3 regions of the Kribbella sp. NPDC006257 genome follow, and region 3 is predicted to be linked to each of the others. Evidence: riboswitches for the same ligand, from Rfam matches in the RefSeq annotation. Region 3 holds a riboswitch; each other region holds the start of a gene.
What was found. A riboswitch is a leader RNA that binds a small molecule or an ion and turns the genes downstream of it on or off. The one in region 3 is predicted to bind cyclic di-AMP.
Positions count from the first base shown of each region.

Region 1: another riboswitch for cyclic di-AMP. It lies ahead of ABZ004_RS18890 (family 16 glycosylhydrolase); the one in region 3 lies ahead of ABZ004_RS36820 (hypothetical protein).
Region 2: another riboswitch for cyclic di-AMP. It lies ahead of ABZ004_RS19025 (NlpC/P60 family protein); the one in region 3 lies ahead of ABZ004_RS36820 (hypothetical protein).

Region 1 is NZ_JBEXSJ010000014.1:92,306-101,906, reverse strand. It holds gene ABZ004_RS18910 (PQQ-binding-like beta-propeller repeat protein) at 1-442, shown strand, start outside; gene ABZ004_RS18905 (DUF4304 domain-containing protein) at 454-903, shown strand; gene ABZ004_RS18900 (hypothetical protein) at 1,025-2,296, shown strand; gene ABZ004_RS18895 (hypothetical protein) at 2,293-2,697, shown strand; gene ABZ004_RS18890 (family 16 glycosylhydrolase) at 2,935-4,404, opposite strand; cyclic di-AMP (ydaO/yuaA leader) riboswitch at 4,470-4,640, opposite strand; gene ABZ004_RS18885 (S8 family serine peptidase) at 5,116-7,323, opposite strand; gene ABZ004_RS18880 (Fic family protein) at 8,362-9,543, shown strand; gene ABZ004_RS18875 (hypothetical protein) at 9,564-9,601, opposite strand, start outside.
Region 2 is NZ_JBEXSJ010000014.1:115,216-124,816, reverse strand. It holds gene ABZ004_RS19040 (ABC transporter ATP-binding protein) at 1-251, opposite strand, end outside; gene ABZ004_RS19035 (histidine kinase) at 419-1,618, shown strand; gene ABZ004_RS19030 (response regulator transcription factor) at 1,615-2,271, shown strand; gene ABZ004_RS19025 (NlpC/P60 family protein) at 2,416-3,261, opposite strand; cyclic di-AMP (ydaO/yuaA leader) riboswitch at 3,261-3,453, opposite strand; gene ABZ004_RS19020 (pyridoxal-phosphate dependent enzyme) at 3,720-4,670, opposite strand; gene ABZ004_RS19015 (right-handed parallel beta-helix repeat-containing protein) at 4,687-6,504, opposite strand; gene ABZ004_RS19010 (YciI family protein) at 6,674-7,036, shown strand; gene ABZ004_RS19005 (YegP family protein) at 7,097-7,279, opposite strand; gene ABZ004_RS19000 (DUF6058 family natural product biosynthesis protein) at 7,376-7,930, opposite strand; gene ABZ004_RS18995 (TetR/AcrR family transcriptional regulator C-terminal domain-containing protein) at 7,940-8,659, opposite strand; gene ABZ004_RS18990 (DHA2 family efflux MFS transporter permease subunit) at 8,753-9,601, shown strand, end outside.
Region 3 is NZ_JBEXSJ010000048.1:44,104-53,704, forward strand. It holds gene cysN (sulfate adenylyltransferase subunit CysN) at 1-757, shown strand, start outside; gene pssD (PssD/Cps14F family polysaccharide biosynthesis glycosyltransferase) at 754-1,230, shown strand; gene ABZ004_RS36815 (glycosyltransferase) at 1,227-1,772, shown strand; cyclic di-AMP (ydaO/yuaA leader) riboswitch at 2,085-2,288, shown strand; gene ABZ004_RS36820 (hypothetical protein) at 2,294-4,072, shown strand; gene ABZ004_RS36825 (hypothetical protein) at 4,319-5,545, shown strand; gene ABZ004_RS36830 (hypothetical protein) at 5,616-6,959, opposite strand; gene ABZ004_RS36835 (lipopolysaccharide biosynthesis protein) at 6,956-8,557, opposite strand; gene ABZ004_RS36840 (hypothetical protein) at 8,557-9,601, opposite strand, start outside.

The sequences.
Region 1 (9,601 bases), on a different contig from region 3:
CCTGGTTAACGAGACCTGGCTGACCGGTATCGATCGGACCGGCAAGCAACTGTGGAAGCACGACTTCAAGGACCAGTTCGGCTACTGGCTCATCGACTACTTCAAGGTGGCCGGCGGCCTCCTTCTCTCTTACGAGAAGGGCGAGAGGCCGAAGACCTCTGACCTGGTCGCCCGCAGCCTCACCGACGGCACCGAACGCTGGCGAACGCAGATCTCCGCAACCGCCTCGCCCCTGAGGCATGGGGCATCCGAAGTCCTGGGCAACAGCCTCTTGGCGAACACCTTCGACGACGGACTGATCGCCGTCGACCTAGGCTCGGGAGCCGTCACGAATCCTCTACCAGGCAAGAAGATCGGCCCGATCAAGGGCATCGTCAGCGACGGCCGCACCGTGACAATCGACGCCAACGGCCTCTTCATCACCTTCAACCGAACCTCCTGAAAGTGCAGGAGATGACTCCCCGCGAGGCAATGAACGGCGCCTTGAAGGACGCGATCGCACACCACCTGCGTCCTCAGGGATTCACCGGATCCTTACCGCACTTGCGTCGCCGTTCGGACACCCAGATCTGCCTGATCAGCTTCCAGTTCTTCTCAGCCGGCGGAAGCTTCGTCGTCGAGATCGCTGAGTGCGGCCCTGACGGTTTCACGACTTCCTGGGGCGAACACAAGCCCCCCAACAAGGTGACCGCCCAGGACATCCCCGCGCCCCGCCCGCGCCTTGGTACGACGGCCTTTCCCCACGGCGACCATTGGTTCGTCTTCGGACCGCGCAACTACGAGCCCGGCACGGCAAAACTACAGCCCCACACCACCTACCAAGCACTCGCTCACGAAGTCCTTCGATTCGTAGAGTCGCAGGCAGAGCCATTCTGGAAGCAACAGCTCTCGGCCCGGATGTAGAGTCAGTCGGCTCGGCATCGAAAGAAGACGTGCCTGACGTGCAGAATCCCTGCAACTGCGGATGATCGCTGAAGGGACCTCACGGGTACTCGCGGCAGGCCCAGATGAGCCGGGTTCACGCTTGGACTGGCTGGCCACCGGAGGTCTCGAACTCGACGACCTTCCGCCGCCGTCGATTGCACCGGTGGGGTACGTTCGCGCAATGGCGAAATATCCCAGGATCCGCGAGCAGCACATCGCCGTTTTCGGGGAGAGCGGCTCCGGGAAGACGGTGCTTGTTTCCTCCTTCTTCGGTCCGACCCAGGAGGGTTCGTATTCGAACGACCTCTGGGACCTTGTCGCAGATGACACCGGCCAAGGCAACCGGCTCTACCAGAACTTCCTTGGCATGAGGGACCGCGCGAAGGCGCCGGCGCCCACTCGATTCGCGGCCACCACCTACTCATTCACGGTGAAGCTCAAGGGCGGCGACAACCCCGAGGCGAACAAGCGGCCTTTCGACGCCCTGCGACTCGCATGGCACGACTACCCGGGGGAGTGGTTCGAGGAGTCGCCGAGCAGCGATGAAGAGGCCAATCGGCGGATCGACACGTTCCGGTCGTTGCTATGCTCCGACGTCGCACTCTTGTTGGTTGACGGCCAGAAGTTGCTGGACTACAAGGGCGAGGAGGAGCGGTACCTTCGGTCGCTTCTCACGAACTTCCGCCAAGGCGTGCTGCGGCTCAAGGATGACCTCCTGAGCGACGAGGACCGTCTGGTCGAGTTCCCGCGGATCTGGATCGTTGCGCTCTCCAAGGCGGACCTCTTCCCGGACTGGGACATCTATTCGTTCCGCGACCTCGTCATCGGGAAGGCTGCCGATCACCTCGACGGCCTGCGCTCGACGCTCAAAGACCTCGTGGACACGCCTGACGCGCTATCGGTGGGCGAGGACTTCATGCTGCTCTCCTCGGCCAAGTTCGAGCTCTCCTCGACCGGCCCCGAGTTGGTGGAGATTGATGTGACTCAACGGGTCGGACTCGACCTCATCCTTCCGGTGGCCTCAATGCTTCCCCTAGAGCGCCGAGTTCAGTGGAACGAACGGATGGAAATCCCGAGAAGGGTTCTGGACACCCTGGCTGACGGTGCCGAGACCATGGCTGCGGCCCTGATGGCTGGGAAGGGTCTCGGTATCGAGAAACTGGTGGCGAAGTTGCCGATAGTCGGCCCTCTCGCGGGCAAGGCTGCGGTCCCTGCGCTGATTGCGGCCGCCAGGATGGGCGGGGCGCAACTCAGGGATATCAATGCCCAGGCCCGGAAGCACCATGACTTCCTTACCGCGACGCTCACCCAGTTCAAATTGGATTTGGAACAGGGCGTCAAGGAGAAGCTGTTCATCAGGAGTCTCAAGTGAGCCCTCAGGACCTGTCCGAGAGCCTCATTTGGGCTACTCGAGGGCGCTCCTGGGGGTTCAGGTTCCTCCTCAGCGGAGGGCAGGCGGACCCACTACTGGACTACGAACGCAGCTTCGCGGATCTCGAGGACGAGCCGACGACGTGGCGTCGTGCTGCCGGGAAGGTCGCGCTGCGTTTTCCCGATCCGTTGGGGCGTAAGGATGCAGCCGGTCGCGTCATCCCACACGAGTTCGTTGTCTCGGGAGACCTAGCCGCCGAGATCGAGACGGTCGAAGACGGCCTGCAACAGATCTGGCCGCTCGTTGCAGGAGCTTATGCCCGCGTTTGGGATGCTGAGGGTTCCCCGTCGGTTGCAGACCTCGACTTCACCCCCCAAGACAGTTCGCCTCCCATTGGCTGACGAAAGGTTTCCGGGGAGCGACACGGGCGAGAGAGGAGCCGGGCCAGCGGAGCGGCGGCCGTCCGTGCTGGCTGTTGCGGTCAAGGCTTGCGGCCACCCTCTCAGGTTCCCGGTCTAGTGACAGGCGGCGCCCAGACCTGTTCCCTGCCGTGGACTTCACCTAGCGGGTGCATTCCTGTGTTGAGACTTAGGAATGCACCCGCGCGGTGTTGCTATCTCAGGAACTCAGCTCTTGCATCATGCCCACACTCGGACCCAGTCGACTCGGACTGCGGTGCCGGGGGTGATTGCTTCGCCCGTGTGCTGGCGGACCGCGTAGTTGAAGATGAGGAACTGGGGGAGCGTGCCGGCGAAGGCGTGCGTCCACATCGGCTTGCCGTCGTAGTAGAACGTGACTCCACTGCTTGTCCACTGCGAGCCGAAGTTGTGGCAGCCGGCCAGCGGCGTGGATGAGTACGTACCGCCGTGGTAGACCGGGTTGACATAGTGCAGCGAAGCCTTGGTGCCGCCGCCAATGCCTTCCAGGATGTCGATCTCGCCATGGTCCGGCCACGGCACCGAGGACGGTCCGTTCGTCCACCAGGCCGGGAAACCGTCGACCTTGCCGTCGCCGTTGCCGTCAGGCAGGCACACCCTTGCCTCGAACGAGCCGAGCCGCTGGTTGAACGACTTGCGGGTGTTCACCAGACCGGACACGTACTGCTTGGTGCCACCTCGGCAGGTCGCCTGGCGCTGCGCGAGAGCCAGATTGAGGTACCCGCCGGACTCGGTGACCTGTTTGGTGTCGTAGCACTGGAGGTTGTCGCTGTTGACACCGTCCGAGATGCCTTCCTTGAACCAGCCGCGCTCCCACTTGGTCGTGTCGACTGCCGTGGCATTGAACTCGTCCTGGAACGTCAGCCGGCTCGAACTCGTCGAGCTCCACGACGGCTTGAGGCCGGTCGTCGGCGGAGAAGACGTCGTGGTGGGCGAGGCCGTCGCGGTGGGCGTCGGTGACGGAGCGGTCGGCGTACTGGTCGTCGGCGTCGCCGTGGGCGACTGCGTCGGCTTGACCGTCGTCGGCGCCGAGGTGGGGGCTGAGGTCGGGGCCGAAGTAGGTGTCGACGGCTCTGGGCCGGTCGTACCTTCAGGAACGTAGCTGATCTCCAGCTTCGTCTGCTTCGTACCGGACTCGCGCGAACCGAAGATGGTGGCGCCGGCACCAACCGGTTGCGTCACCGCCAGGTTCAGCTCGCCGGCCTCGGTGATGCCCTTCGAAACGTCGATTCGCAACTGCGCCGACTTGCCGTCATCCGGCGCGCTGACAAACGGCGTACCGGGCTTCGGAGCGGTTGAGTAGGTGACGGCCTCGGTCCAGCCGCCCGGCGCCTTCGACACCGCGATCTCGGCCGGGTTGCTGGTGGTGAGCCGGGTCAGTACCAGAGTGGCCTTGCGTTCGTAGCCATCCGCCACGGCGGGCACGGTGTAGCGGATGAGGCTGGTCGACTCGTTCATCTTCGCGACCAACCGAGAGGACCAACCATGCCGCTGGGTGGCGGAAGTGGTGCTCACGTAGGCGTCGGCGGTGGCTGTGAGGCTGACCGGAGCCGGACTGCTGTCCGAGTTCAGCGCCGCCACGCCGATCCCGGCTGTAGTGAGGAGCAATGAGATGCCCGCGATGAGCGGGATCAGTACCCGGCGGCCGGCCTTTGCGGCCGGTTCTTGCAATTTATCGGAGGGAACGGCAGCGCGATGTTGTGCATGCCGACGGGAGAAAGCATCCCCCATGGGGACAGTCCTTCCTGCACGCCTGTGAGGTTAGCTGTCGGGCTCGGGCAGGAAGATTTGCCCGGTCGCGGGTGCGACTTCGCCCCAAGGAGCGGCCGCAGCGCACGCAGGCGCCACAGCCGGTCCGGAAACCTTGGGTTCCCCACTTCCGCCCTCGAATGCGATGTGGGAGGGGCCACCGACCCGGAGGGCGGAACTCGGCGTTGCGAGTCGGCGGAGTGTGTTCCGTTGCTCGCCTGCCCGGTCCCCAGATCCAGCCAGGCGCCGGTGACTATATGCACAGTCACAACGAGGTCTCAAACCGGTAACGGAATCCATCGTGATTACGCACCGCGACAATCGGGAGGCTCTCTTGACAGAGCGTGACAATTGCGACGGATCGGTGCCGCTCACGGAATTACTGTCCGTCGCGCGACACCGATATCCGGAGAACGCAACGGTCCTTTCGTAACAGTCTGTTCTGAGCTTTGCGCAGAATTTACGCCGCATTTCGAACAGCCGATTTCACACCGTATTCATCCGTCTACAGACAGCCGCAATCTCCCGCCAGTTCCAACCCCAACCTCAACCGAGTAAGTCCGTCGCCCGTCGCGGTCCAAACCGATCGCACTGCCAGTACGCCGGTACGCCGGGCAACGGAGTTTTCTCGAGCTATCGCCCGGGCGGAACTGCGCCGATGACGGTCAGGGTCACGCTGTTGTTCCGGTACGACACCCTGAACAAGTAGCCGCCCGCGTTCACGACGCGCCGTTCAGGCAGCTTGTGCAACGTGCCCGAGACCGACCTTCCCTTCATGAGCGTCAGCACGGTGCCTCGGGTCAGCGATCCCTGCACGTCAATATCCAGTTCTCCGGCCAGCACCAGATCGCCGGCGGCGGCGACGCTCGTGTAGTCGCTGTCGTCCCTGACGGTCACGGCCAGGCGACCCGCTCTGGCGATGCGCACATCCCCGCCGGTGGTCAGGACGTTGCCTGGGGTGACGGGTACGTCGGTGATGCGTGCGGCTTCCTTCGCTGTGAGACCGGGCTGCAGCACACCGCGGGCCACGTCGATGCCGCCGATCACGGTGCCGCTCCCGCCGAGCGTTCCGCCGGCAACGTCGATCGCGCTTGCGTGCGAGCCGACGACCGAGAGTTTGCCGCCGCGCACGGTGCTCCTACCTTGCCAGCTGTCATTGCCGGTGAGGAACAACGTCCCCGCGCCTTTCTTGCTGAGACTGCCGACGTAGACGCGCGCCTCGCGTGCCTGCTCGCGGCGGGTACCGATGGCGAAGTCCGACTTGTCGACGTCGCTCGCGCCGGGCGGCAGTCCGTTGGTCCATCCCTTGGCGGCTTTGGTCGCCTCCCAGGCGGCGTCTTCGGCTTCATCTTCCAGCCGCCGTGACTGGATGGCGACGTCGGAGATGTCGTTCGACCAGACATCGCTGAACCCCTTTGTGTCGACGTTGAACGGACCGAGCAGCTGCCCCGGACCCCTGAATGCCTCGCGCAGGCTCACAGTGCCCCAGCCGTTGCGCCGGTCCGGAACCTGCACGATCTGGCCACGCGTGGGATTCGGCACCGCGACACCTGTGGCATCGCTGATCGTGTTGTTCTGCCGCCCGGTGGTGAACATCGTGTACAGCGCCTGCTCGTTGGTCAGGTAGGGGATGCGCTGCATGATCAGGGCCAGCGCCGCCGCGGAGTGCGGACCAGCCATCGACGTACCCGAGAAGGCCTGGTACCGAGGCTGCGGCACACCATCGACGAGCTGCACGGTGGTGCTGTTGATCAGCCTGCTCGGAGCAGTGACGCAGGACCACTTCGCGACACCGCACTGGTTGAACTCCTGCTGCCCCGGGACGAGCACCGAGCCGTCGGCGTTGAACGTACGCCCGATGTTGGGATTGATTCCGGACGTCGTGTACCAGCGCCCTTCCAGGTCGGGCAGGAAGTACGGCGCCGCGCCCCGCGGCGTCGGGTTGATGGCACCGGCGTTTCCGGCGGTGAACTGGATGATGGTGCCGGTACGCGCGACCTCGATGGCGCCGTTCATCCAGCGCACCGTCTTGCCGTTCGCGTCCACGAGACCGTCCGGCAGCGACCAGTGCCGCCACGCCGTGTTCAGGCCGAAGGTCGCCGGTCCGCCGGGCGGAGCGTCGTACGTGTTGTAGTTCTCGGTCGGGGGCGCACTGCCCCAGCTGCTCGTGATGAGCCTGATCGGCTTGCCGTCAGTGGTCGCCGCGGTGTTCACAGCTCGGTAGACGTTCTGGATGTAGGCGTTGTCGGGGGTCTGCGCCTCGGTGGCGTCGGCCGGGAGCAGGCCGTAGAAGACGCCGTCGGTTTTGTGCGTGTTACCCGTGTATACGTCGCTGTTGAACGCGACGCCGTGCATGTTGGCCTCGGGACCGGCGGGCGTCGTCTCACCGACACCGTCTCGGCTCGCGCCGATGGTGCCGGTGACGTGGGTGCCGTGCGTGTCGTTGTACGCCGGGTCGTAGAACCCTGGTGTGAGGCCGGTGTCGCCGCCTTGTGCCGGCACCGAGAAGTAACGGTCCCCGACCGCGTAATTCGTCGCGAGGCTGCCGTGCTCTCGCACGTGCCCGGCGAAGACGCCCGAGTCGACGACGCCGACGGACATCCCGGCTCCGGCATAGCCGGCCGCGTAGGCGTACTCCGCTCCGATCGAGACCAGGCCGACATCCCGGTTGAACTCAGGGGTGCGCCAGCTCGCTGGATCGCCCAGCCTGCCAGGATCTCCGGCGTACGACGTGATCGGCGCCGGTGGTTCGGACAACTGTGCCGTTGCCGAAGTCGCAGCCAGGGCGACCATCACCATCGCGACCGGTGCGGCGATCAGTGTCCTCGTCAAAGTTCTCATGGGCGGTCCACCAGCTTCCTGGAGGTGATTCGTCTGACCCACGCGACGATGGGGTCGGCCCGCGACCAAGTCAAGGTCTCGCACCAGCCGCCACCGGATTCCTCTCAGCCGGGCGATCAGTCCGCACCGGCTGCCTGCACCGACGCGAGGAAACAGCCCGGTGCGAAGGCGAGTGCACTGGTGAAGGACTTTGCCGTCCTGCCGAAGGGATCCGCGACTCTGCAACCGAGAAGCCGAGGCCAGACGGGTGGACAAGAGCGGTTCTCGAACAGAACCGGAAGGGCGGCCAGCAGGGAACCCGCAGTTATCCAAGGCGCCGTAGCGCTGTCTCGATAGCGACCTCGACCCGGGAAGTCATGCCGATCCGCGGAAGGCGCTCGATCAGCTCGCGGAACACCTAGCTGGATAGACGTTGCTGGACAAGCGGAAAGGTCGGCGGTTCTCCGATGGAGAGACAAGAGCGCGGAGTTTGGGGCTGGCCTGGGCGAGCCCTCCGGGCGATCCGAGTGACCAGCCTCACCAGTGGCGGCGACGAAGGACCGGTTGCGGAGCGTGCGTGGGAAAGAAGAATCCCTCCACCAGAAGGCGAAGGGAGATGAGGTGGTCAGGGGCGGTCTCGAACCGCCGACCTTCCGCTTTTCAGCTCGACAGCGGCCCATATCGAAGCCGCCTACATTTCTGCTGGGCGTTGGGGCTGCGCTCTGGCGGACGCACGCTGTCGCAGGCCGTTGCGGTACTCGTTGCGGTAACGGCTGCGGGTCAGTGCTAGGAGCGATTGATCCAAGGGACCTGCCCCCGGTTGAGCGGTGCGCGATCCTCTCTGTGCGCGCTCTGACTGCCGGGTCGCTCGTCGCGAGAGGTCCTCAGGTGGGGATCTAACCTGGACTAGTATCGCTGTAAGTCCAGGTTAGATAGATAACCTGGACTTAACGATGAGGAGATCCAGGTTTGAGTCAGCAGATCACCGCAGTCTGGCAAGCCAATCCAGACGCCTACGGACCGCGCAAACACAGACGTCCATGCGAGTACACAGCGTACGTGCCTGACCTGCTCAGCGCCCATGGGTTGGATTTCAGTGCTGAATTCGCGGCCGACATCGTCGACGCCGAACGTGCCCTGGCAGCCTTCGGCGGACCCGGGGAGCACCACCTGGAGCAACTGGCACGGTTCTTGCTGCGAGCTGAGGCCGTCGCATCATCCAAGATCGAGGGCCTGCAGGTCAACAGCCGCCGGCTAGCCAGACATGAAGCGAGGTTGGCGGCCGGAGTACAGGACAAAGACGCGACAGCCGACGCCGTTCTGGGCAACGTCAAAGCCATGAACCACGCGGTGCAGTCGGTTGCAGTGGTCGAGAGGGTCGAGGTAGAGGATCTTCTCGACATACACCGGGCTCTCATGGAGCACTCGGACCAACCCGAGATCGCCGGTCTGATCAGAACCAAACAGAACTGGATCGGTGGCAACAACTTCAACCCTTGCCAGGCGGCCTTCGTACCGCCGCCACCGGAGTACGTCGAAGCATTACTCGAGGATCTGTGCGCGTTCGTAAATCGCGACGATTTACCCGGCACGGTGCAGGCCGGATTGGCCCATGCGCAGTTCGAGACGATCCATCCCTTCGCAGACGGGAACGGCCGAACCGGTCGTGCCCTCATCCATGTCATCCTCAAGAGGCGAGGGCTGACAAGGGACTTCATCCCGCCGATCAGCCTTGCACTCGCGACTCGCGCCTCGGCATATGTCGACGGACTGTCCAGCTTCAGATACACAGGCCCCCCGGACGGACAAGCGGCGCTCGATGGTCTCCGCGACTGGCTGGACCTGTTCCTGACTGCAACCCGGCGAGCCACCGCCGATGCAGCCGCCCTGCAAAAAAGTCTGGCGGATCTCGAGTTGGATTGGCGAGCCACGCTCAACCCTCGCAAAGGCAGCGCGGCCGAACGTCTGCTTCCCGAGTTGATCGGGCATCCAGTGATCAGCGCAGAAGATGTCATGCAATTGACCGGGGCGAGCAGATCCGCTGCGTTCGCGGCCATGGAAAGCTATGTCGAGGCCGGAATCCTTCAGCCAATCGGCAATCAGCGGCGCTCACGTCTCTATGAGGCTCCGAAGGTGTTCGGGATCCTCACCGACTATGAGCGAGCGTCCGCCACCGAGTCAGGCAACACCCGAGGTGAGCAGCCTAAGCGCGCGGTTCCTTATCGACAGAACCATTCGTGAGTGGGGTAGCTGTTGCAGTCTCAGGAGCGGTCGAGGGCTCGCTTCGCCAGCGGCCCAT
Region 2 (9,601 bases), on a different contig from region 3:
TGGGCGGCGGCGTCGAGCATGACCCCGACGACCCGGCCCGGGTTCGGCAAGTCGGCGTACCGCTTGCCGGCGATGGTCGCGCGGCCGGAGGTCGGCGGCGTGAGTCCCGTCAGCATCCGCAGCGTGGTGGACTTGCCGGCCCCGTTCGGGCCGAGAAAGCCGGTGATGCTGCCTGGCTCGACGGTGAAAGACACATCCTGCACGGCCGTGCTGTTGCCGTAGCGCTTGCTGAGGTTCTCGACGGTGATCATGGGGGCAACTCTTCCGTCCGGGACCCCCTCGCCACATCGACCGTGCGTCTCGACCAGCCCCCTACGAAAGTCGTTGACGACCCCCTACCGACCCCCACCTGATGGGGGAGACGGGCAGCACCCAAAGGCTGACGTGGACCTGTACGCAGCGCGACTAGGCTGACGGAATGCAACGGTTGCGGCGCTGGTACGCCTGGTTCGTCCAGCGTGCGCCACGCATCCGCGACCTGATGTACATCGGCTTCAGCCTGATCACGATCCTCGCCCAGGCGGCCTCGGGCCGGGCGGGCTGGCAGCTGCGGGACTGGGTCGTCCTCGGGCTCGGAATCGTCGCCTCGCTCGCGCTGTGGTGGCGCCGGCGGTTCCCGGTCACGGTCACCGTCGTCGCAATCCTGGCGCTGCTGGGTGGCCAGATCTTCGTCCCGATGGGCCTCGCGCTGCTCACCCTCGCGATCCGCCGCCGCGACCTGGCGCTGGCCGTCCTCAGCCTTGCGGCGTACGCCGGGTATGTCCTGAGCTCCTACTGGAATCAGCCGAGCGACCTGTGGGTCCTCATCTTCACCGGCCCGTTCCTGATCGGGACCTGGGTCGCGATCGGCGCCTACATCGGCGCCCGGCGCGACCTGATGGTGTCGCTGCGGGACCGGGCCGAGCGGGCCGAGGCCGAGCGCGAGCTCCGGGCGGACCAGGCCCGGCTGGGCGAACGGGCCCGGATCGCGCAGGAGATGCACGACGTCCTGGCCCACAAGGTCTCGCTGATCGCCCTGCATGCCGGTGGGCTGGAGGTGAACCCGGCGGTCGGCCCCGAGAAGGTGGAGAGCTCGGCCGGCCTGATCCGGGAGACCGCCCGCCAGGCGATGGAGGACCTGCGCGAAGTTCTCGGCGTACTGCGAACTGATCTGAGCGCGGCTGGTGCGGACCTGGCTCCGGTACCACGGGCAGTCGATCTGGCCCGCCTGGTGGAGGCGTCGCGAGCAGCCGGGGTGAACGTGCAAAGCGACCTGGAGCTGCCGGACGACGTGCCGGCCTCGGTCGGCCGGACGGTCTACCGGATCGTCCAGGAGGCGCTGACCAATGTGCACAAGCACGCTCGCGGGGTGTCGACCGAAGTCTTCGTGAAGGGCGCGCCCGGGACCGGGGTGACGGTCCGGGTGACCAACGTCCGGCCGGTCGCGGCCGATTCGCTGCTGCCCGGATCGGGCGCGGGCCTGGTCGGGCTCCGTGAGCGGGTCAGTCTGTCCGGCGGAAGCATCTCGGCCGGGCCGACCGCCGAGGGTGGCTGGCGGGTCGAGGCCTGGTTGCCGTGGAGCGAGAAGGATCCGGGCCGGCTCGGCCGTCCGGGCGACATCGACGAAGGAGAAGGATGACGCGGCTGCTGATCGTGGACGACGAGGCGCTGGTCCGGGCCGGACTGAAGATGATCCTCGAGTCGGCCGACGACCTCGAGGTGGTCGCGGAGGCCGAGGACGGCGCCGACGCGGCCGCGATGGTGCGCGAGCATCGCCCGGACGTGGTGCTGATGGACATCCGGATGCCGCGGCTGGACGGGCTCGCTGCGACCCGGGCTGTGCAGGCGCTGCCGGATCCGCCGAAGGTCGTCGTACTGACCACGTTCGATCTCGATGACTATGTGTTCCGGGCGCTGCAGGCCGGGGCGAGTGGGTTCCTGTTGAAGGACACGCCACCGCGTGAGCTGGTGCAGGCGATTCGCGTGGTCGCGGCCGGGGACGCGATGTTGTCGCCGGCGGTGACCAAGCGGTTGATCGGGCACTTCGCGGCGGACCAGCGGACCGATCGGCGGCGGGTGGCGCAGGGTCGGCTGACCACGCTGACCGATCGGGAGAGGGAAGTCCTGGCCGCGGTCGCCAAGGGATTGTCCAACGCGGACATCGGCAAGCAGCTGTTCATGAGCGAGGCGACTGTGAAGGCCCATGTCTCGCGGGTGCTGGTGAAGCTCGATGCCACCAACCGCGTCCAGGTCGCGATCCTCGCCCACGACGCGGGATTGCTGGACGACTGAAAAGGCCTTGAAAACAAGCGAAACCGGTCGCGTGCCGCCGGAGGGGTGGGGGCGGCGGCTCGCGACCGGTTTCAGAGTCAGCGACCGATGGGGGGAATCGGTCTCGCTGACGGCTTCCTGTCCTGCCCAGGCAGGACAGTCGGATCAGGCGCGGCCGAAGGCCACGTTGCTGCTCCAGATCTTCGACTTGGCGACGGGCCGGCCCGGCTTCGAGGCCTGCCACAGCATGTTGCCGCCGGCGTAGATGCCGACGTGGTACACGCTGCCGCCACCGCTCTTGAAGAACACCAGGTCGCCCGGCTTCGCAGCCTTGCGGCTCAGGTGCTTGGTGGCGCTGTACTGCTGCCGCGACGTGCGGGGCAGCTTCTTGCCGGCCCGCTTGTAGACGAGGCCGGTGTAGCCGGAGCAGTCCAGGCCGCGGGTGGTCGTGCCGCCGTAGCGGTACGGGGTGCCCTTGAGCTTGGCTGCTTCCTTGAGGACGCGCGCCTGGAAGGTCGAGCTGCTACCGGTACCGCCGTGCAGCAGACCGTGGCTCGCGGCGTAGAGCAGCGAACGCCAGGTGTTGTACGTCATGGTGCCGGTGCGGGGCAGGCCCACCCGGCGCTGGAACTTGGCGACCGCCGTACGAGTGGCGGAGCCGTACCAACCACCGGCCGGGACGTCCAGGGAGCGCTGCACGTAACGGACGGCCGAACCGGCGTCCGCGTAGCGAAGCAGCGGCTTCTTGGCGATCGGCAGGTTACCCCGGGCCCACGCGGCCGAGGTGGTCTTGGTGGTGGCCGAGGCGGTGGTGGTGCTGCTGGGACCGGCGACAGTGAGGATCGCTCCGCCACTGACGGCGAGGCCGACCGAAAGGACGGCGGCTGCGGCACGAGGGGCGGCCGCGGACTTGGTGGACTTGCGGTGCTTGGCCAGCATGCGACCGGTGGGCCGGGTACTGGACTCGCTGTGGACAGCAGGCAGCGCTGTCCGTCGGACGGTGACGGGCATGGTTGTCTCCCGACGCCTGCGGAGTTAGCTGTCGGGTTCGGGCTGAGAGTCGATAGCCCGGTCCGCTCCCGCGGACTTCACCCCAGGGACCCGACCACTCACGGTCGGACCCCAACCTCCTGGGTCCCCCACTCCTGCCATGGTTGTTCGAGGGGAACAGGTGCGCCTGGCAGGACTCGGCGTTGACACACCTGCAGTTCGTCTCATTTGTCGAACCGCCGACGACTGTATAACAGAACGATCACGACGCAAACCCTCAGATCCAGAGAGACCCTCTGGAAAGGCCTCAAATGGCTCTCTGACGGCTCAGGGATCGCTGGTGAACACCAGGAGTCCTGAGCGTGTCTGAGCGTGTCTCAGGCGGTCGCGTAGCAAATTCGTGTGACGTGGGTCACTTTCTGGGATTGCTCTCTGTGACAACGACCACAGTGAGTGTTCGGGGCGGTCTGAGGGCGCCCTCAGCCGAGCAGTTCGAGGAAGCGCTCCAGGCCGACGTTCCCGCCGGAAAGCACGACTCCGACCCGGTCCGGAAGGTCCTCGATCCGGCCCGCGAGCAGCGCCGCCAGCGCGCAGGCGCCGCTCGGCTCGAGTACCAGCTTGAGTCGCTCGAAGGCGAACTTCATCGCGGCCCGGATCTCGTCGTCGCTGACCAGCTCGACCGCGGCCAGCAGCCGCCGGTTGATCTCGAAGGTGAGCTCGCCCGGGATCGGGATCGCCTGACCGTCGGCGATCGTGTGCGGTACGCCGTTGTCGACCCGCTCGCCGGCCGCCAGCGAGAGGGCGGTGTCGTTGCCCGCCTCCGGCTCGACCCCGATCACCCGGATCCCCGGCGACAGTTCGACCGCGGCGGTCGCGCAGCCCGCGATCAGGCCGCCACCGCCCACGGGGGCCAGCAATGCCCCGAGCTGCCCCACCTCTTCGATCAGCTCGAGTGCGACCGTGCCCTGGCCGGCCATCACGTCGTAGTGGTCGTACGGCGGGATCAGCGCGACGCCACGCTCCTCGGCCAGCGCGGTTGCGAGCGCCGTACGGTCTCCGGTGTAGCGGTCGTAGGTGATCACTTCGGCGCCGTAACCCTTGGTCGCCGCGACCTTCGTCGGCGGGGCGTCCTCGGGCATCAGGATCACGGCCGTGGTCCCCGCCATCGACGCCGCCAGCGCGACCGCCTGGGCATGGTTCCCGGACGAGTACGCCGCGACGCCGCGCGTCAGTTGCTCCGGGCTCAACCGGCTGATCGCGTTGAACGCGCCGCGGAATTTGAACGCCCCGATCCGCTGCAGGTTCTCGGCCTTGAGGAACACCTCGGCGCCGACCCGCTCGTTCAGAGTTCGCGACGTGATCACCGGTGTCCGGTGGGCGACTCCGTCGATCCGCTGGGCGGCTTCCCGGACATCCTCGAGGCTGAGCATGTCCGGGAATCTACCGTCAGCAAGAGATCTTGGTGTCCCCGACTCCGAGGCAGAGGTCCTGGCCAGGGCCGCCGTCGAGGGTGTTGTGGCCGGTGCCGCCGATCAGGATGTCCTTGCCGTTGCCGCCCAGCAGGAGGTCGTTGCCACCCAGTCCGAGGATGAGGTCGTCGCCGCCGAGACCGCACAGTACGTCGGCGCCCGGCGTACCGATGAGCAGGTCGCTCCCCGCAGTACCGGACTTCGTGCAGGCAGGTGTCGGTGGTACTTCGGCTACCTCTACGGACCCGGCTTCGCAGTTGGCGCCCTGCGGCCGGGTGATGCCTCGCTGGTCGACAGTAAAGACAGTGCAAGCAGCAGCCGGTACTGCGCCGTTGGCCGGCGATGCGGCAAGCGGCAGCATCGTCTGAGTCGACCCGCCGTTGCTAGCCAGTGCGCCCAGTTGTGGGCTGCCGATGTTGCTGTGGTCGCCAGGTCCGGCCAGTGCGCAGGTGCCGTCCCCGTCGAGGTTGTAGCCAGTAGAAGAGGTCGCTAGTCCGATGCTGCAGTCGCTGGCGCCCGTGCCACCGGCCACGATCGAGCCGAAGGTGTGCAGGCCGGCGCTAGTGGCCACGTTGCGACCGGCGCCACCTGCTGTATTACCCGAGACCGTCGCATGCCGTAGGTAGATGTCATGGGCCAGCGTGCCGACACCACCGCCCGCATTGGTGGCACTGTTGCCTGTGACTGTCGAGTTGTCGACGCGTACCTCGCCGGTGATTGCATAGATGCCACCACCCTGATCAGTGGCGCTGTTGTTGCTGATGGTCGATCGGGTGACGACGATCTGCGCAGGAGGCGGTCCACTGGAGTTCTCGATGATGGCTGTATTGATCCCGCCGCCGGAGCCGGTCCTGGAGTTCCCGGAGACCGTCGACTCGGTCACGGACACCACTGGCTGATCAGTGGGCGAGTCCTGGTCGAACAGCACCTGGATACCCCCGCCACTGCCGCCACCAGCGTGGTTGCCGGTGACGGTCGATCCGGTCACCGTCAGGTCGCCGCAAGCTGAGCAGATCACTCCGGTGCCACCGTTGTTGTCCACTGTCGTGTTGGTAAGAGTGAACAGCCCCGAACCCTGCCCAGTGGTCCGTACGCCGTCACCTCCGTTACCGCTGATCGTCGAGCCGCTCACAGAGAGAGCTCCGTCGGTCAGGCCCACGCCCCGGCCGGTGTTGTTAGTAATAGAGGAGTCGACGATGTGCACCTGACCCAGTGACAAGGCGACGCCCGTCCCGGTGTTGTCGTGGATGTTGGAACCAGTCAGGTTGAGTACCGCGCCGCCTAGCGAGCTCTCGAGCACCCGGCCGGCGCCACCCGCGTTGCCGGTCACTGTCGCGCCGTCGAGAGTCGCGTCGCCCGCGTGCTGCAGCGCTGCGCCGAAGAGGCTGTCGCCACCGGTCAAGGTCACGTCGTGCAAGGTGATCGAGCCATTGGTGTCGAGCGTGTTCAGCACCCGCTCGCCCGCGCAGTTCTGGTCGATCGTCGACCCGTTGCCCTTGATCGTGAGCGGCTGCATCGACGTACTGTCCAGGTCGCCAGCGGCATTCGTGTCGTCGTCACCGCACAGATCCAGTCCGTACGTCGCGGCCGCGGTCAGGGTGATCGTGGTCGCGTCGCCCGCGGCGTTGGCCGTGGTGATCGCCTCCCGCAGCGAGGTCACCCCGTCGCCGCCGTTCACGACATCCGCCGTGGTGGTGACAGTGATCGGTGCGGCCTGGGCAGGCCCGGCCTGCCCGACCGCGAGCAGCAGTGCCGCGATCATGGCGACGACAGCGGACAGCACAACGCGACGCATAGAACCCCCCAAACCGTTTGCGGTTCCCCCCAGCAACCGGCTCGAGGTCACACGGTCCCACAAGCCGATGGATGGCCACCAGAGTTCGTAGCATGTCAAGAACGCTCAGCCGGTTCCGTACTGATGACGAGCGGTTCCCATCGGGGGAGCCGAGCCTGAAGGAGACATCGTGAAATACCTACTGGTCCTGAACATCAACCCTGACGTGCTGGCCGCGCTGACCGAGCAGGAGCAGCAGGCGATCTTCAGTGGTCACGAGAAGTTCATGGCGGCGACCAAGGAGTCCGGCGAGTTCCACAGCACGGCGGCGCTGGCCGAGCCGGCCAAGACGGCCGTCGTCAAGGTCCGCGACGGCGTACCGGCTGTCACCGACGGCCCGTTCCTTGAGGCGAAGGAGTTCCTCGCCGGGTACTACCTGATCGACGTCGCGAGCCGGGAGCGCGCCTACGAGCTGGCCGCGCAGATCCCGGACGCCGCCATCGAGGGCCTCGGCGTGGAGGTCCGCGAGATCATCCACGAGGTCGGACTCTGACCGACGCAACGCGAAACGGCAGGATCTCCACCAGGAGGTCCTGCCGTTCGGGGTGTGTCGTCAGGAGGTCTGGTCGTCGACGGTCGCGTCGCCGGCGTTCTTCTTGACCGACTCGATCCCGTTCTCCGCGGCAGCCTTGGTCTTGTAGCTCTCGCTGCTCGCGATGATCTCGCCGTTCCCGGCCTTCAGCCGGAACCGGAACCCGCCGGACTTGTCCTCGTACAGCTCGAACTTTCCCGCCATTGGAAAACCTCCGTGTGATGAGCCACTAACGCTCCGGAGCCTAGACCCGCAGCCCGTCCAACACCCGCCCCGACACTACGTACGCCGTACCGCAATTCACTCCGCGAGGCGTGCTCTGAGGGCGCTGATGTGGGTGTCGCGGGAGACCGGGCCGTTGAAGCGGAGCCGGTCGTAGCCGGTGAAGCCGGGTTCGAGCTCGTCGAGTTCATCGACCAGGAGCTTGAGTTCGGCCGGGTCCGGCCCAGCGTCGATCGCCTTGATCAGCTGGTCCTTGCGCTGGATCGTGGCCGGCGTGACCGAATGCAGGCAGACGTACTGCCCGCTCAGGTAGGCCTCCCACTCGTCCTTGCCATCAGCAACGTCCTGCCACTGGGCGACGAACCAGTCGTGCAACTCGTCCAGGCCGACCCGGTCGGCCAGCGCGAAGAGATCCGCCGGCACCATCTCGGCACCGTCCGAGCGCAGATACCCGGGCATCGGGAGCTTGCCGGCCAGCATCAGGCCCCGTACGTCGTCCACGTCGCGACCGTGTTCGGCACAGAGCTCCGTCAGTACCCGGAACTGCCGGCTGACATAGGCGTCGTCCTCGGCGCTCATCGGGTGGTCACCGTTGATCTCGCGGAACCTCGCCGCAACTGCTTCCTGGGTCATGCCCTGAAGCTAACCCCGGATCCCTTCGGTACCGGCCGAAGTGTCGTCCTTCCGGTGGCGGTCGGGGAGGACGCCGCGGATGCCGGCGACGACGAGTTCGATGCCGAGTTCGTAGTACCGGTCGGTCGAGGACGGGCAGACCAGGGTGTCCGCGGCGGAGGTGATCAGCGGGTAGCGCCGCGGGGAGAGCGCGCCGAGTGCCGCGCGCTTCTGCCGGAGGGCGTCCTCGCGGGCGATCGGATCGGTCACCTCGTTCGCGCCCGGCTCCATCGTGACCAGGGTGATCAGCGCGCAGATCGACTGCCGGCCGACCTCGGCCGCGTCGTCCACGCCGAACCCCGCCTCGGTGAGCAGTTCCATCGCCCGCTCGGACATCTCCAGGCTCGCCTCGCACCTCAGGATGCGGAACATCGCCAGCTGCGCGACCTTCGGATGCGGGCGGAGCGCGGCGACGAAATTGGTGAAGATCGCCTGCAGCTGGCGGTCCCAGCGGTCGTCGTTGGGTGCCGGCAGGTCGATGTCGGCCAGCATCCGGTCGCCGATCGCGGCCAGCAGCTCCTCCTTGTCGCTGAAGTGCCGGTAGAGCGCCATCGGGGTGACCTCGTGCTGCTGGGCCAGCCGTCTGATCGTGACGGCCTCGAGCCCCTCGACATCGGCCAGCGCCAGTGCGCTGGTCGCCAGTTTCTCCGGGTCGAGCCGCTTCGCGGTCTCCTTGCTGATCGTCGCCACGTTGACAAGTGTACAGCGTAGACCTACGGTGTACGAAGTACGCATACACCGTATACATACAACGTAGACAACGACTCCCCTGTGAGGTTGGAGATGCGACGTAGTCCCTGGGCGACCCTCGCGGTGCTGGCCCTAGCGCAATTCATCGTGGTGCTGGACGTGACGATCGTGAACGTCGCGTTGCCGCACATTCAGGCCGATCTGAACTTCTCCGCCGACAACCTGCAGTGGGTGATCAACGCTTACACGCTCCTGTTCGGCGGCTTCCTGCTGCTCGGCGGCCGGATGTCCGACCTGCTCGGCCCTCGCCGGGTGTTCGTCGCCGGCCTGTTGCTGTTCGGCGCCACCTCGCTGGTCGCGGGGCTGTCGAACTCACCGGAGTTCCTGATCGGCGCTCGCGCGGTCCAGGGCCTCGGTGGTGCTCTGCTGTCACCCGCGGCACTGGCGATCCTGACCGTGACGTTTGCGCACGGCCGTGAGCGGAACATCGCGATGGGCGTCTGGGGCGGCCTGGCCGGCCTCGGCGGCACGCTCGGGGTGGTCGCGGGCGGCGTACTGGTCGACTCACTCAGCTGGCAGTGGGTCTTCTTCGTCAACGTGCCGATCGTGCTCGTCCTGGTGGCCCTGATCCCGGTCTTCATCCGCGACACCCGGCACAACGAGGGCCGGGACCGCACGTTCGACACGGCAGGAGCAGTGCTCGGTACTGCGGGTCTGCTGGCTGTCGTGTACGGCGTGGTCCGGTCCGAGCCGAAGGGGTGGGGTTCAGGCGAGGTGCTGACGTTCCTCATCGGCGGTGTCGCCCTGTTGATCGCCTTCGTGCTGGTAGAGGCCCGGTCGAAGGCACCGCTCGTACCGCTGCGACTGTTCCGGTCCCGTGCACTCAGCGTGTCGGGTGCTTCGCTGGCGCTGAACGGCGCCGGGTTCCTCTCGATGTTCTTC
Region 3 (9,601 bases):
CGCCAAGCTCGACGTCGGCGACCTGACCATCATCCCGGTCTCCGCACTGGCCGGCGACAACATCGTCACCCGCTCGACGAACATGAGCTGGTACGAAGGGCCGAGCCTCCTGCACCACTTGGAGAACGTGCACGTCGCCAGCGACCGGAACCTGATCGACGTCCGCTTCCCGGTGCAGTACGTGATCCGCCCGCAGTCCGACCTGCACCGCGACTACCGCGGGTACGCCGGCCAGGTGGCGGGCGGCATCCTCAAGCCCGGCGACGAAGTGATGGTGCTGCCGTCCGGTTTCACCAGCACGATCCGCTCGATCGAGACCGCCGACGGCGAGATCGACGAGGCGTTCCCGTCGATGTCGGTGACGATCCGGCTGACCGACGAGATCGACGTCTCCCGGGGTGACATGATCTGCCGGGTGAACAACGCACCGGCCGTCACCCAGGACATCGACGCGATGATCTGCTGGATGGACGACGCCCCGCTGCGGCCCGGCCAGAAGCTCGCGATCAAGCACACCACCCGGTCGGCGCGCGCGATGGTGAAGGATCTGCAGTACCGGCTGGACATCAACTCGCTGCACCGCGACATGGCGGCCGACCACCTGGGCCTGAACGACATCGGCCGGGTCCGGCTGCGCACGACCCAGCCGCTGCTCGTCGACGAGTACAAACGGAACCGGTCGACCGGTGGCTTCGTGCTGATCGACGAGGCGACCAACCGCACCGTCGGGGCCGGCATGGTGAACGAGGCCCGGTGAGCGCGACCGAGCCGGACAGCCAGCTCCGGGTACTGATGGTCTGTTCCAGTGGCGGGCACCTGGAACAGCTGATGACGCTGAAGCCCTGGTGGTCGCAGCGGGACACGGCGTGGGTGACTTTCCCGACCGAGGACGGCCTGTCGAAGCTGTCGGGGGAGCGGACCTACTTCGCCTACTACCCGACCACCCGCAACATCAAGAACCTGATCCGCAACACGCTGCTGGCGGTCCGGGTGATGGTCAAGGAGCGTCCGGACGTCGTCGTCACCACCGGGGCCGGCGTCGCGCTGCCGTTCTTCGTGCTGGCCCGCCTGCAAAGGGTCCCGACCGTCTACATCGAGGTCTTCGACCGGATCGACCACGCCACGCTGACCGCCAAGCTCTGCCGCCCGTTCACGACCCGGATGCTGGTCCAGTGGGAAGAACAGAAGGACCTGTACGCCGGGTCGACTGTCGTCGGGAGGCTGCTGTGAGCGATCTGGATGTCCTGGTCATCCTCGGCACCGACCACCACCATTTCGACCGCCTGGTCGGCTGGCTGGATGACTTCCTCGAGCAGCCCGGCAACGAGTCGCTGAGAGCCCTCGCGCAGGTCGGTGACACCGCCGCCCCACGCCGCGCCGAAGGCGTCACCATCGTCCCGTACGACGAATTGCAGGCCCTGATGCGCCGAGCGACCGCGGTCGTCACGCACGGCGGACCGGCCACCATGCTCGAGGTCCGCAGACAGGGCCGCAAGCCGCTGGTGGTGCCCCGTGACCCTGCGTTGGGCGAGCACGTGGACCAGCATCAGCAGGAGTTCTCCCGCCGGATGGGCAAGCTGGGCCTGGTCACCCTCTGCGAAGAGCGGGGGGCCTTCCTGGACACCTTGGCGGCCATTCTGAAGGACCCGGAGAGCCAGTCGGTGTCCGAGCAGGAGAACGACCGTGACAGAGCGCAAATAGCCGCGGCGGTCGCCACCACCGGCAGCATCATCGACAAGCTGGCCGCCGGTCACCGGCGCGGAAAACGCTGAATCATTCGCTTGAAATACCTGCAAAACAAGCGTTTCAGCTCTGGGTGGGCCGCTCTCGTTGAGTAAAGAGTTCGTTCAAATCACACCCCAGATTCAGATCGAATTACTGCGAAATGTGTCCGGATAGCCAGACTTCTTCTACGTTACGTAACGATTCGGCTTGTTATCCAGCTGTGATACTACGCTCCGTGTTTTCGTCACGGATCGTGCAGGTTAAGGCCGGAACCAGTGGTCTTGAGCCGGTCGTGAACTTCTGGCTAAGGTCAACGCGCCTGGCCCGGCTGGGGTTGGCCGGGTACCGCCAAGTCGTCGACCTGCAACGCCGAGTTCCGCCCTCCGGGCCGACGATCAACTACCACCCAGCAATAGAGGGCAGAAGTGGGGGACCCACAGGTTCCCGGACCGACCGGACGTGAAACATCCGGACAGGTCCTTGGGGCGAAGCCGTGAGAACGGCCGGGTAATACTTCCGATCCGAGCCCGACAGCTAACCTCACAGGCGTGCAGGAAGGACTGCCCCCATGCGGGATGAAATCTCCCGTAGGTATGCACGACATCGTGCTGCCGTTCCCTCCGACGTACTGAATGAACCGGTCGCCAAAGCAGGCCGGAGAACACTGATCCCGATCGTCGCAGCGATCGCGATCCTGCTGGGTACCACCGGGCTGGGCGTAGCGGCGCTCAACAAGCCGACCAAGCTCCCGGACCCCGTCGAGTTGTCGGCCAACGCCGACGCCTACGTCTCCAGCAAGTCGAGCACCCAGCGTCATGGCTGGTCGTCGCGGCTGGTGGCGAGGAAGAGTGAGGCATCGATCCTGCTGCGGTACACCGTGCCCCCCGTCGCCGCAGGGATCAACCGCAAGGCGACGCTGGTACTGCACCGGCTGACCCCCGGCACTCCGGGCACCATCATGGCCGCCACCGGGCCGGGTGGCTGGGCCGAGAGTGTCAGCTACGCGACCGCACCGAAGGCCGCTGGTACGCCGATCGCGACCGTGGCCGACGACGGCAAGTCGGCGGAGCTGCGGATCGACGTGTCGGCCGCGGTGACCGAGGCCGGCGTACTGAACCTGGTCCTGGCTCAGCCCGAAGGCAGCAACTACGCCGTCTTCGGTTCGCGTGAGTCCGGCCGCAGCGAGTCGAAGCTGGAGATCAGCTACCTGCGCGACAGTGACGGCCCGACGCCGTCCATGCCCACCGTCGCGCCGACGAAGCTGCCGACCAAACCGACCACTACCCCGACGGGTGTCCCGACGAAGCCGACGACCGCGCCGACGCAGCCGACCACGGCTCCGACGAAGCCCACCACGGCGCCGACGTCCACGCCGACCTCCACCCCCACCGCCGGTCCGGGCTGTTCGGTCTCCGCCCTGCTGGTGCCGTCCTGCGGCGCCTGGTTCGGGGCCGCCGCGAACCCGCTGGGCAGCGAGTCGTGGGATGCCGCCCTGCCGGCGTTCGAGTCCACGATCGGCCGCACGGTCGACATCGCGCACTACTACAACTCCAGCCCGAAGGTGTTCCCGAGCGCGGACATGATCAAGCGCGCCCGTGAACCCGGCAAGAAGCGGATCCTGCTGCTGAACTGGAAGCCGGAGATGGGCCGTACCTGGGCCCAGGTGGCGGCCGGTGACCCGGCAGTGGACGCGGCGATCGATGCCGAGGCCAAGTACCTGAAGACGACCTTCCCGGAGAAGTTCTTCCTCGGGATCCACCACGAGCCGGAGGACGAGGTCAGGCCGGCCGCCGGGTCGGGGATGACGGCCAAGGACTATCGGGCGATGTACCGGCACGTGGCTCTGCGGCTGAAGGCCAACGGCGTCACCAACGCGGTCTTCGTGATGAACTACATGGGTACGCCGCACTGGGGCTCGCAGTCCTGGTTCGCCGATCTCTACCCCGGTGACGACGTCGTCGACTGGATCGCGGAGGACCCGTACATCTTCGGGAACTCCAAGGACTGGTGGACCGACTTCGCCAACGCGGTCAACCGCAAGGACACCTACACCTACCCGAACTGGCCGGGCTTCTACACCTGGGCGACGACGAAGCACCCGGGTAAGCCGATCATGCTGGGCGAGTGGGGCGTCAACGAGCAGCTCACCTTCGGCAAGACGAAGGCGGACATCCTGAACACGGTCGACGAGGGACTGGCGAAGCTGCCGGCGCTCAAGGCGCTCGTGTACTGGAACGAGACGAAGTTCGACCCGGTCGGCCTGACCAGGCTGGACTCGTCGAGCGCAGCCAGGTCCACCGCCCAGCAGGTGCTGGACAACGGCCCCCTGGCCCGCCGCCTGAACTAGCCCTCGCAGGGGTGCCGGACCCTGCTCCGGCACCCCCACGAACCCCCGGGCCGAGGCCTGGGAACCGGGAGCCGGCCCAACCCCCGAGGGGCCGGCGGTCCGGGAGGTGCTAGAACCCTTCCCCCAAGGGTTCAGGCACCGTGGAGAACCGGATCCCGCGGGGCGACCCGCCCCCTCTCGCCCCGCGGGACACCGGTTACCACGTCAATCGCGCTGATTCTGCGTAGCGGGCAGTAGCATGCAGTGATGAACGAGCCGAGCAGGGGGCGAGGCTGGAACCGCTGGCTGATGACAGCCGCGGTGACCGCCGGAGCGATCGCTGTCGGTCTGGTCAGCACCGCCCTGGTGTCCGACGACGATGGCAAGTCAGAAAGTGGCGCAATCGTGCCCACCGCGACCCCGTCGGGCCCACCAGGCACCCCCGGTACGCCGGGAACCCCTGGCACACCCGGCACCCCAGGAACACCGGGAACGCCCGGAACCCCAGGCACGCCTGGTACGCCGACTCCCACGCCCGGCTGCGGCGTGACCGACCTCCTGGTCCCCAAATGCGGCGTCTGGTTCGGCGCGGCGGCGAACCCGATCGGCAACGAGACCTGGGACGAGGCACTGCCCGACTTCGAGCAGGTGATCGGTCAGCCCGTCGACATCGCGCACTACTACAACTCCAGCCCGGGCCTGTTCCCGAGCTCCAACATGATCAAGCGCGCCCGCGAACCAGGCAAGAAGCGGATGCTGCTGCTCAACTGGAAGCCCGAGATGGGCCGGACCTGGGCCGAGGTGGCGGCCGGCGACAAGGTCGTCGACGGGGCCATCGACGCCGAGGCCAGCTACCTGAAGTCGACCTTCCCGGAGAAGTTCTTCCTGGTGATCCACCACGAGCCCGAGGAGGAAGTTGTTCCGAAGGCGGGCTCCGGGATGACCGCCAAGGACTTCGCCGGCATGTACCGGCACGTGGTCGAGCGGATGCGGTCCAACGGCGTGACCAACGCGATCTACGTGATGAACTACATGGGTACGCCGCACTGGGGCTCGCAGCCCTGGTTCGAGGACCTGTACCCCGGTGACGACGTGGTCGACTGGATCGCCGAGGATCCGTACATCTTCAGCGAGAACCCGGTCTGGGGCAGTGGCATCGGCCGGGCCGTCAACCGGACCGCCGAGGACTTCCCGAAGTGGCCGGGCTTCTACACCTGGGCGACCACGAAGCATCCCGGCAAGCCGATCATGCTCGGCGAGTGGGGTGTCGACCGCAAGCTGGGCGAGACCAAGCGGAGCGCGATCTTCGGGGCCATCCCGGCCCAGCTGAAGCCGTACCCCGAGGTGAAGGCACTCGTCTACTGGAACGAGACCGAGTTCGGCACCGTCGGCGAGACCCTGCTCGCGCCGGAGGACCCCTCGGTCAAGATCCTCCGCAAGGTGCTGGACTCCCTGCCGCTGAAGCCGCCGGCCGTCCCGAAGAAGGCCAAATAGCCTTTACCACAAGCCGATCAGGCCTTCACCACAAGCCGATCAGGCCTTCACCAGAAGCCGATCGGAGTCTTTACCGCAAGGCGATCAGCAGGTGCCGGCGGCCGGCGCCGATCGCGGTCACCCAGCTCGGCGGCGGTACGCCGTTCTCGACGGTGACCGGCCCGGGCTTGCTCCGGTCGGACCGGTCGCCGGTGGCCAGCTGGCCACGCCCGTTGGCGCCCCAGGTCATGATCGTGCCGTTCGTCAGCACCGCGACGCTGTACCCCTCGCCGGCCACCACATGCTGCACGCCGACGAGTTTCGGGTCCTTGCCGCGGCCGCGGACCTGGGTCGCGAACGCCCGTGTCTTCAAGGTGCCGTCGCCGAGCTGACCGCCGTTGTTGCGGCCCCAGCCGACCACGGTGCCGTCCTTCAGCAACGCCAGCGTGTGCTTCTCCGCCGACGAGATCTCGGTCGCGCCCATCAGTGGTTTACCCGGCGCGACCAGCACCTCGCGCGGGATGTTCCGCCCGGTGGTGGTCCCGTCGCCGAGCTGGTTGACCTCGTTGCGTCCCCAGGCGACGACGCGCCCATCGCCCAGCAGGGCAACGGAATGCTGCCCACCGATGGCGATCGCCCGTACGCCGGTCAGCGGCGCTCGCCCTGCTCCGGTGATGGCCACCGGCAGCTTCGCCACGGCCGGAGCCGACGACCCGAGCTGGCCGTACGTGTTGTCTCCCCAGCCCAGCACGGTCCCCTGATCGGTCAGCGCCAGCTCACTGCCACCATCGACCGAGATCGCCCGTACGCCGGTCAGCGGGCCGGTCCCGGAAGGGTTCAGCACGACGCTGGGGGTGAGCGGATCCGGAGTGATGTCGGCATTGCCGCGCTGGCCGGAATTGTCCCGGCCCCAGACCACCACGGTGCCGTCCTTGCGCAGGGCAACGGAAGTGTTCGAGTCGGCCGCGATGTCGGTGACGCCGGTCAACTGCCCGGGTGCGCCGTCCGGCGCCCGCACATACGCGGGGGTGGCCGAGGGCCCACGACTGCCGTTGCCCAGTTGCCCGTCGTCGTTGGCCCCCCAGGCCAGCACCCGCCCGTCGTGGCCCAGGGCCAGCGAGTGCTGCTCGCCGGCCGCCAGCCGCACCACGCCGACCAGGTTCTGTCCGGCCGAGGTGACGACCGGCCCGAAGCTGGTCCGGATCCCGGTCGGCGCCGAGCGGCCCAGCTGGCTGGCGTCGGAGAACCCCGTGGACAACACCAGACCGCCCGTGTTGGACGGTCCGGTGGTCCCTGGTGCGGCCAATGGCTCCGCCTGCGCACATCCCGTCACCCCGACGACGGCAAAGGCCAGCAACGCCACCGCCGACCGCACCCCACTGGAGTGCAGCACAGTGGACAGGGTGGGGGACAGCGAGGAGGAGCTAGCGGTCATGACGTCTCTACCGGCTTCACTTCAGCGGCCGGTGTGGTGCCGGCCAGGTCTGGGGTCCGGCGTCGCCGCAGCATCGCGGTGAACGCCGTCAGCGCGAGTTGGTCGCGCAACTTGTACAACGCCCCGAGGTAAGCGACGGCCCCCACTGCCAGCACCACCACGAGCACCCCGTCAGAAGGATCTCCGGCGAGTTGGAGCAGTTGGGCAGGTACTGCGAAGCAGGCCAGCGCGAGCGCACCGACGTACACCGACAGCTTGCTGAACGGTAGCCAGTGCAGGTTGTTGATCACCTGCACCATGCCGAGCACGTTGCGGACAACAATCGCCGCGGCCCAGGCGATGGCCGCACCGATGATGCCGAGGTGCGGGATCAGCAGCAGGTTCAGGCCGAGGTTGACGCCGAGCGCGACCAGGCTGTTGACCAGGCTGAGTCCGCTCCGGCCGGCCATCAGCAGGATCAGGTCGACCGGTCCACCGGCCGCCGCGAGCAGTGCGGCGATGGCCAGTACGACGACCACGCCGTGCCCGCTGCGGTACGTCGACCCGCCGAACAGGTGCAGCAGCATCGGCGCAAGTGCCAAGCAGGCAAGGAAGAACGGCCAGGTGAGCGACATCGTCCAGGCGGTGATGGTCTGGAAGACCCGCTTGGTCGCCTTGTGGTCACCGGACGAGAGCAACGCGCTAGTGTGCGGTGCGGCCACCTGCTGGATCGCCTGCGTCCCCAGCTGCCCGATCACGAACAACCGGGTCGCGACCGTGTAGACCGCGGCCTCGGCCGGGGAACGGAACGCGGCGATCAGCACGATGTCGGCGCGCTGCAGGATGCTCTGGCTGATCCGCGAGATCACCCGCGGCCAGGTGTAGACGGCGTACTCGCGCCACAGGTCCTTGCGGCTCGACGCCGCCCGGCCGAGTCCGCGCCTGCTGATCAGCCGGTGCTCGATCCGCTCGTACCAGGTGACCGCGACGACCGCGCCCACGAAGTACGGCGCGGCCCAGGCGAAGGTGAGCCCACCGAGGCCCGAATCGGCCGCGACGGCGACCAGGATGCAACCGACCTGCAGCAAGGCCCGGCCGATCTTGTCGACCAGAACGGTCGGCCGGATCGTGGACAACCCACGGGTCGCCGACAGCGCGGTGTTCATCACGGCGGCCAGCGGGATACAGAACGCCAGTACGACGACCGCCCGCTTCGCGCTGGGATCGGCCTCGCCGAGCACCATCCGCGCGACCTGGCTCTGCAGGGCGATCAGGACGACGGCGATCAGGCTGCCGCCGGCGAACGAGACCAGGGCGGCGAACCGGACCGTGGTGCGGGCGTCGGCCAGCCGGTCCTCGACCAGGAAGTGTGGCAGGAACTTCGACAGCGAGACATCCGAGCCGAGCTCGGCGATCGCCGCCACGATCAGGAACACCGAGGTCAGCGCGAACAGCCCACCGGCCGTAGTCGCCTCGGTGGAGCGGGTGACCACCCAGGTCAGCAGCAGGGTCAGCAGCGCACCGCCGGCGGTGCCGACCAGATTGGCCGAACCGCCGCGGGCGATCTTGGTCAGGCTGGCCGGTGGTGCGTCGGTCGTCTCGGACAGCGGAACGGCCACTACATCATTCTCCGGGACTGGGCGAAGTCGGTCTCGTCACCGTTGCCGGCGTCGTCGCCGGACTCGGTGAACCACGGCGTCGGGGCCGGCGTGGCGGGGGCGTCGGCCGGCAACGGCTTCGGCCCGATCGGCGTGCCGCTGGTCAGATGACCGTTGGCGCCGTTCTTCTCCGCACCGGCGCTGTGCCCGTTCACGGACTCGGTCTTGGCCGAGCCGTTCAGCGGAGCGTCGATCTTCGGGATCTCCTCGGTCCGCGCGTCCACCGCGGCCACCGCCCGCCGGGCCTTCGGCGCGGGAACCAGGCCCTCGGCGGGCCCGGCGACCAACGGCGACTCCACCGGAGCGGTGTCCGGCATCGGCTTGGGGGCGACCGGAGCCGGGACCGAAGTCTCAGCCGTCTCGGCGTGCTTCGAGCGGTGCAGCAGGCCCTGCTTCTCCGGCGTGTCGAGCACGATGCCGGCCAGCCTGGCGCCACCCCGGGTGACCGCCTCGGCCGCGCGCTGGAGCTCGACCGTGGTGGTGTGCCCGAGGCTGACCAGGATCACCACGTCGGTGCACAGGTCGGCCAGCGTCAGGGTCTCCGGCGCCGAAGCCAGCGGCCCGGCCACCAGCAGCCAGCGGCAACCGGGGATCAGCATGTCGAGGAAGCCCCGCATCTGCGGCGAGGACAGCTTGTCCACCGAGCCCGTGTGCCGCAGGCCGGCCGCGACGAAGCGAAGGCCCGGCTGGTACTCCTTGGCCACCTCGTACGGCTGGGCGCCGTCCATCAGCACCTCGGCCAGCCCCTTGAGCTTGGTCAGCTGGGTCGCCTCGGTGAGCTCGCCGTCGGTGTCGACCAGCGTCACGCTCTGGTCGGACCGGGCCAGCGCGGCCGCCAGCACCAGGGGAGTGGTGGTGTGCGACTCGACGGCACTCGCCGGAACGAGCAGCACCGCGCCACCGTCCGGACTCGTCACGCCGAGAACACTGCGCAGCAACCGGGCTCCGTCGGGCAGCTCGGCGTTCACGTCGGACAGCAGCAGCTCCGGGCGCGTCACGGTCGTC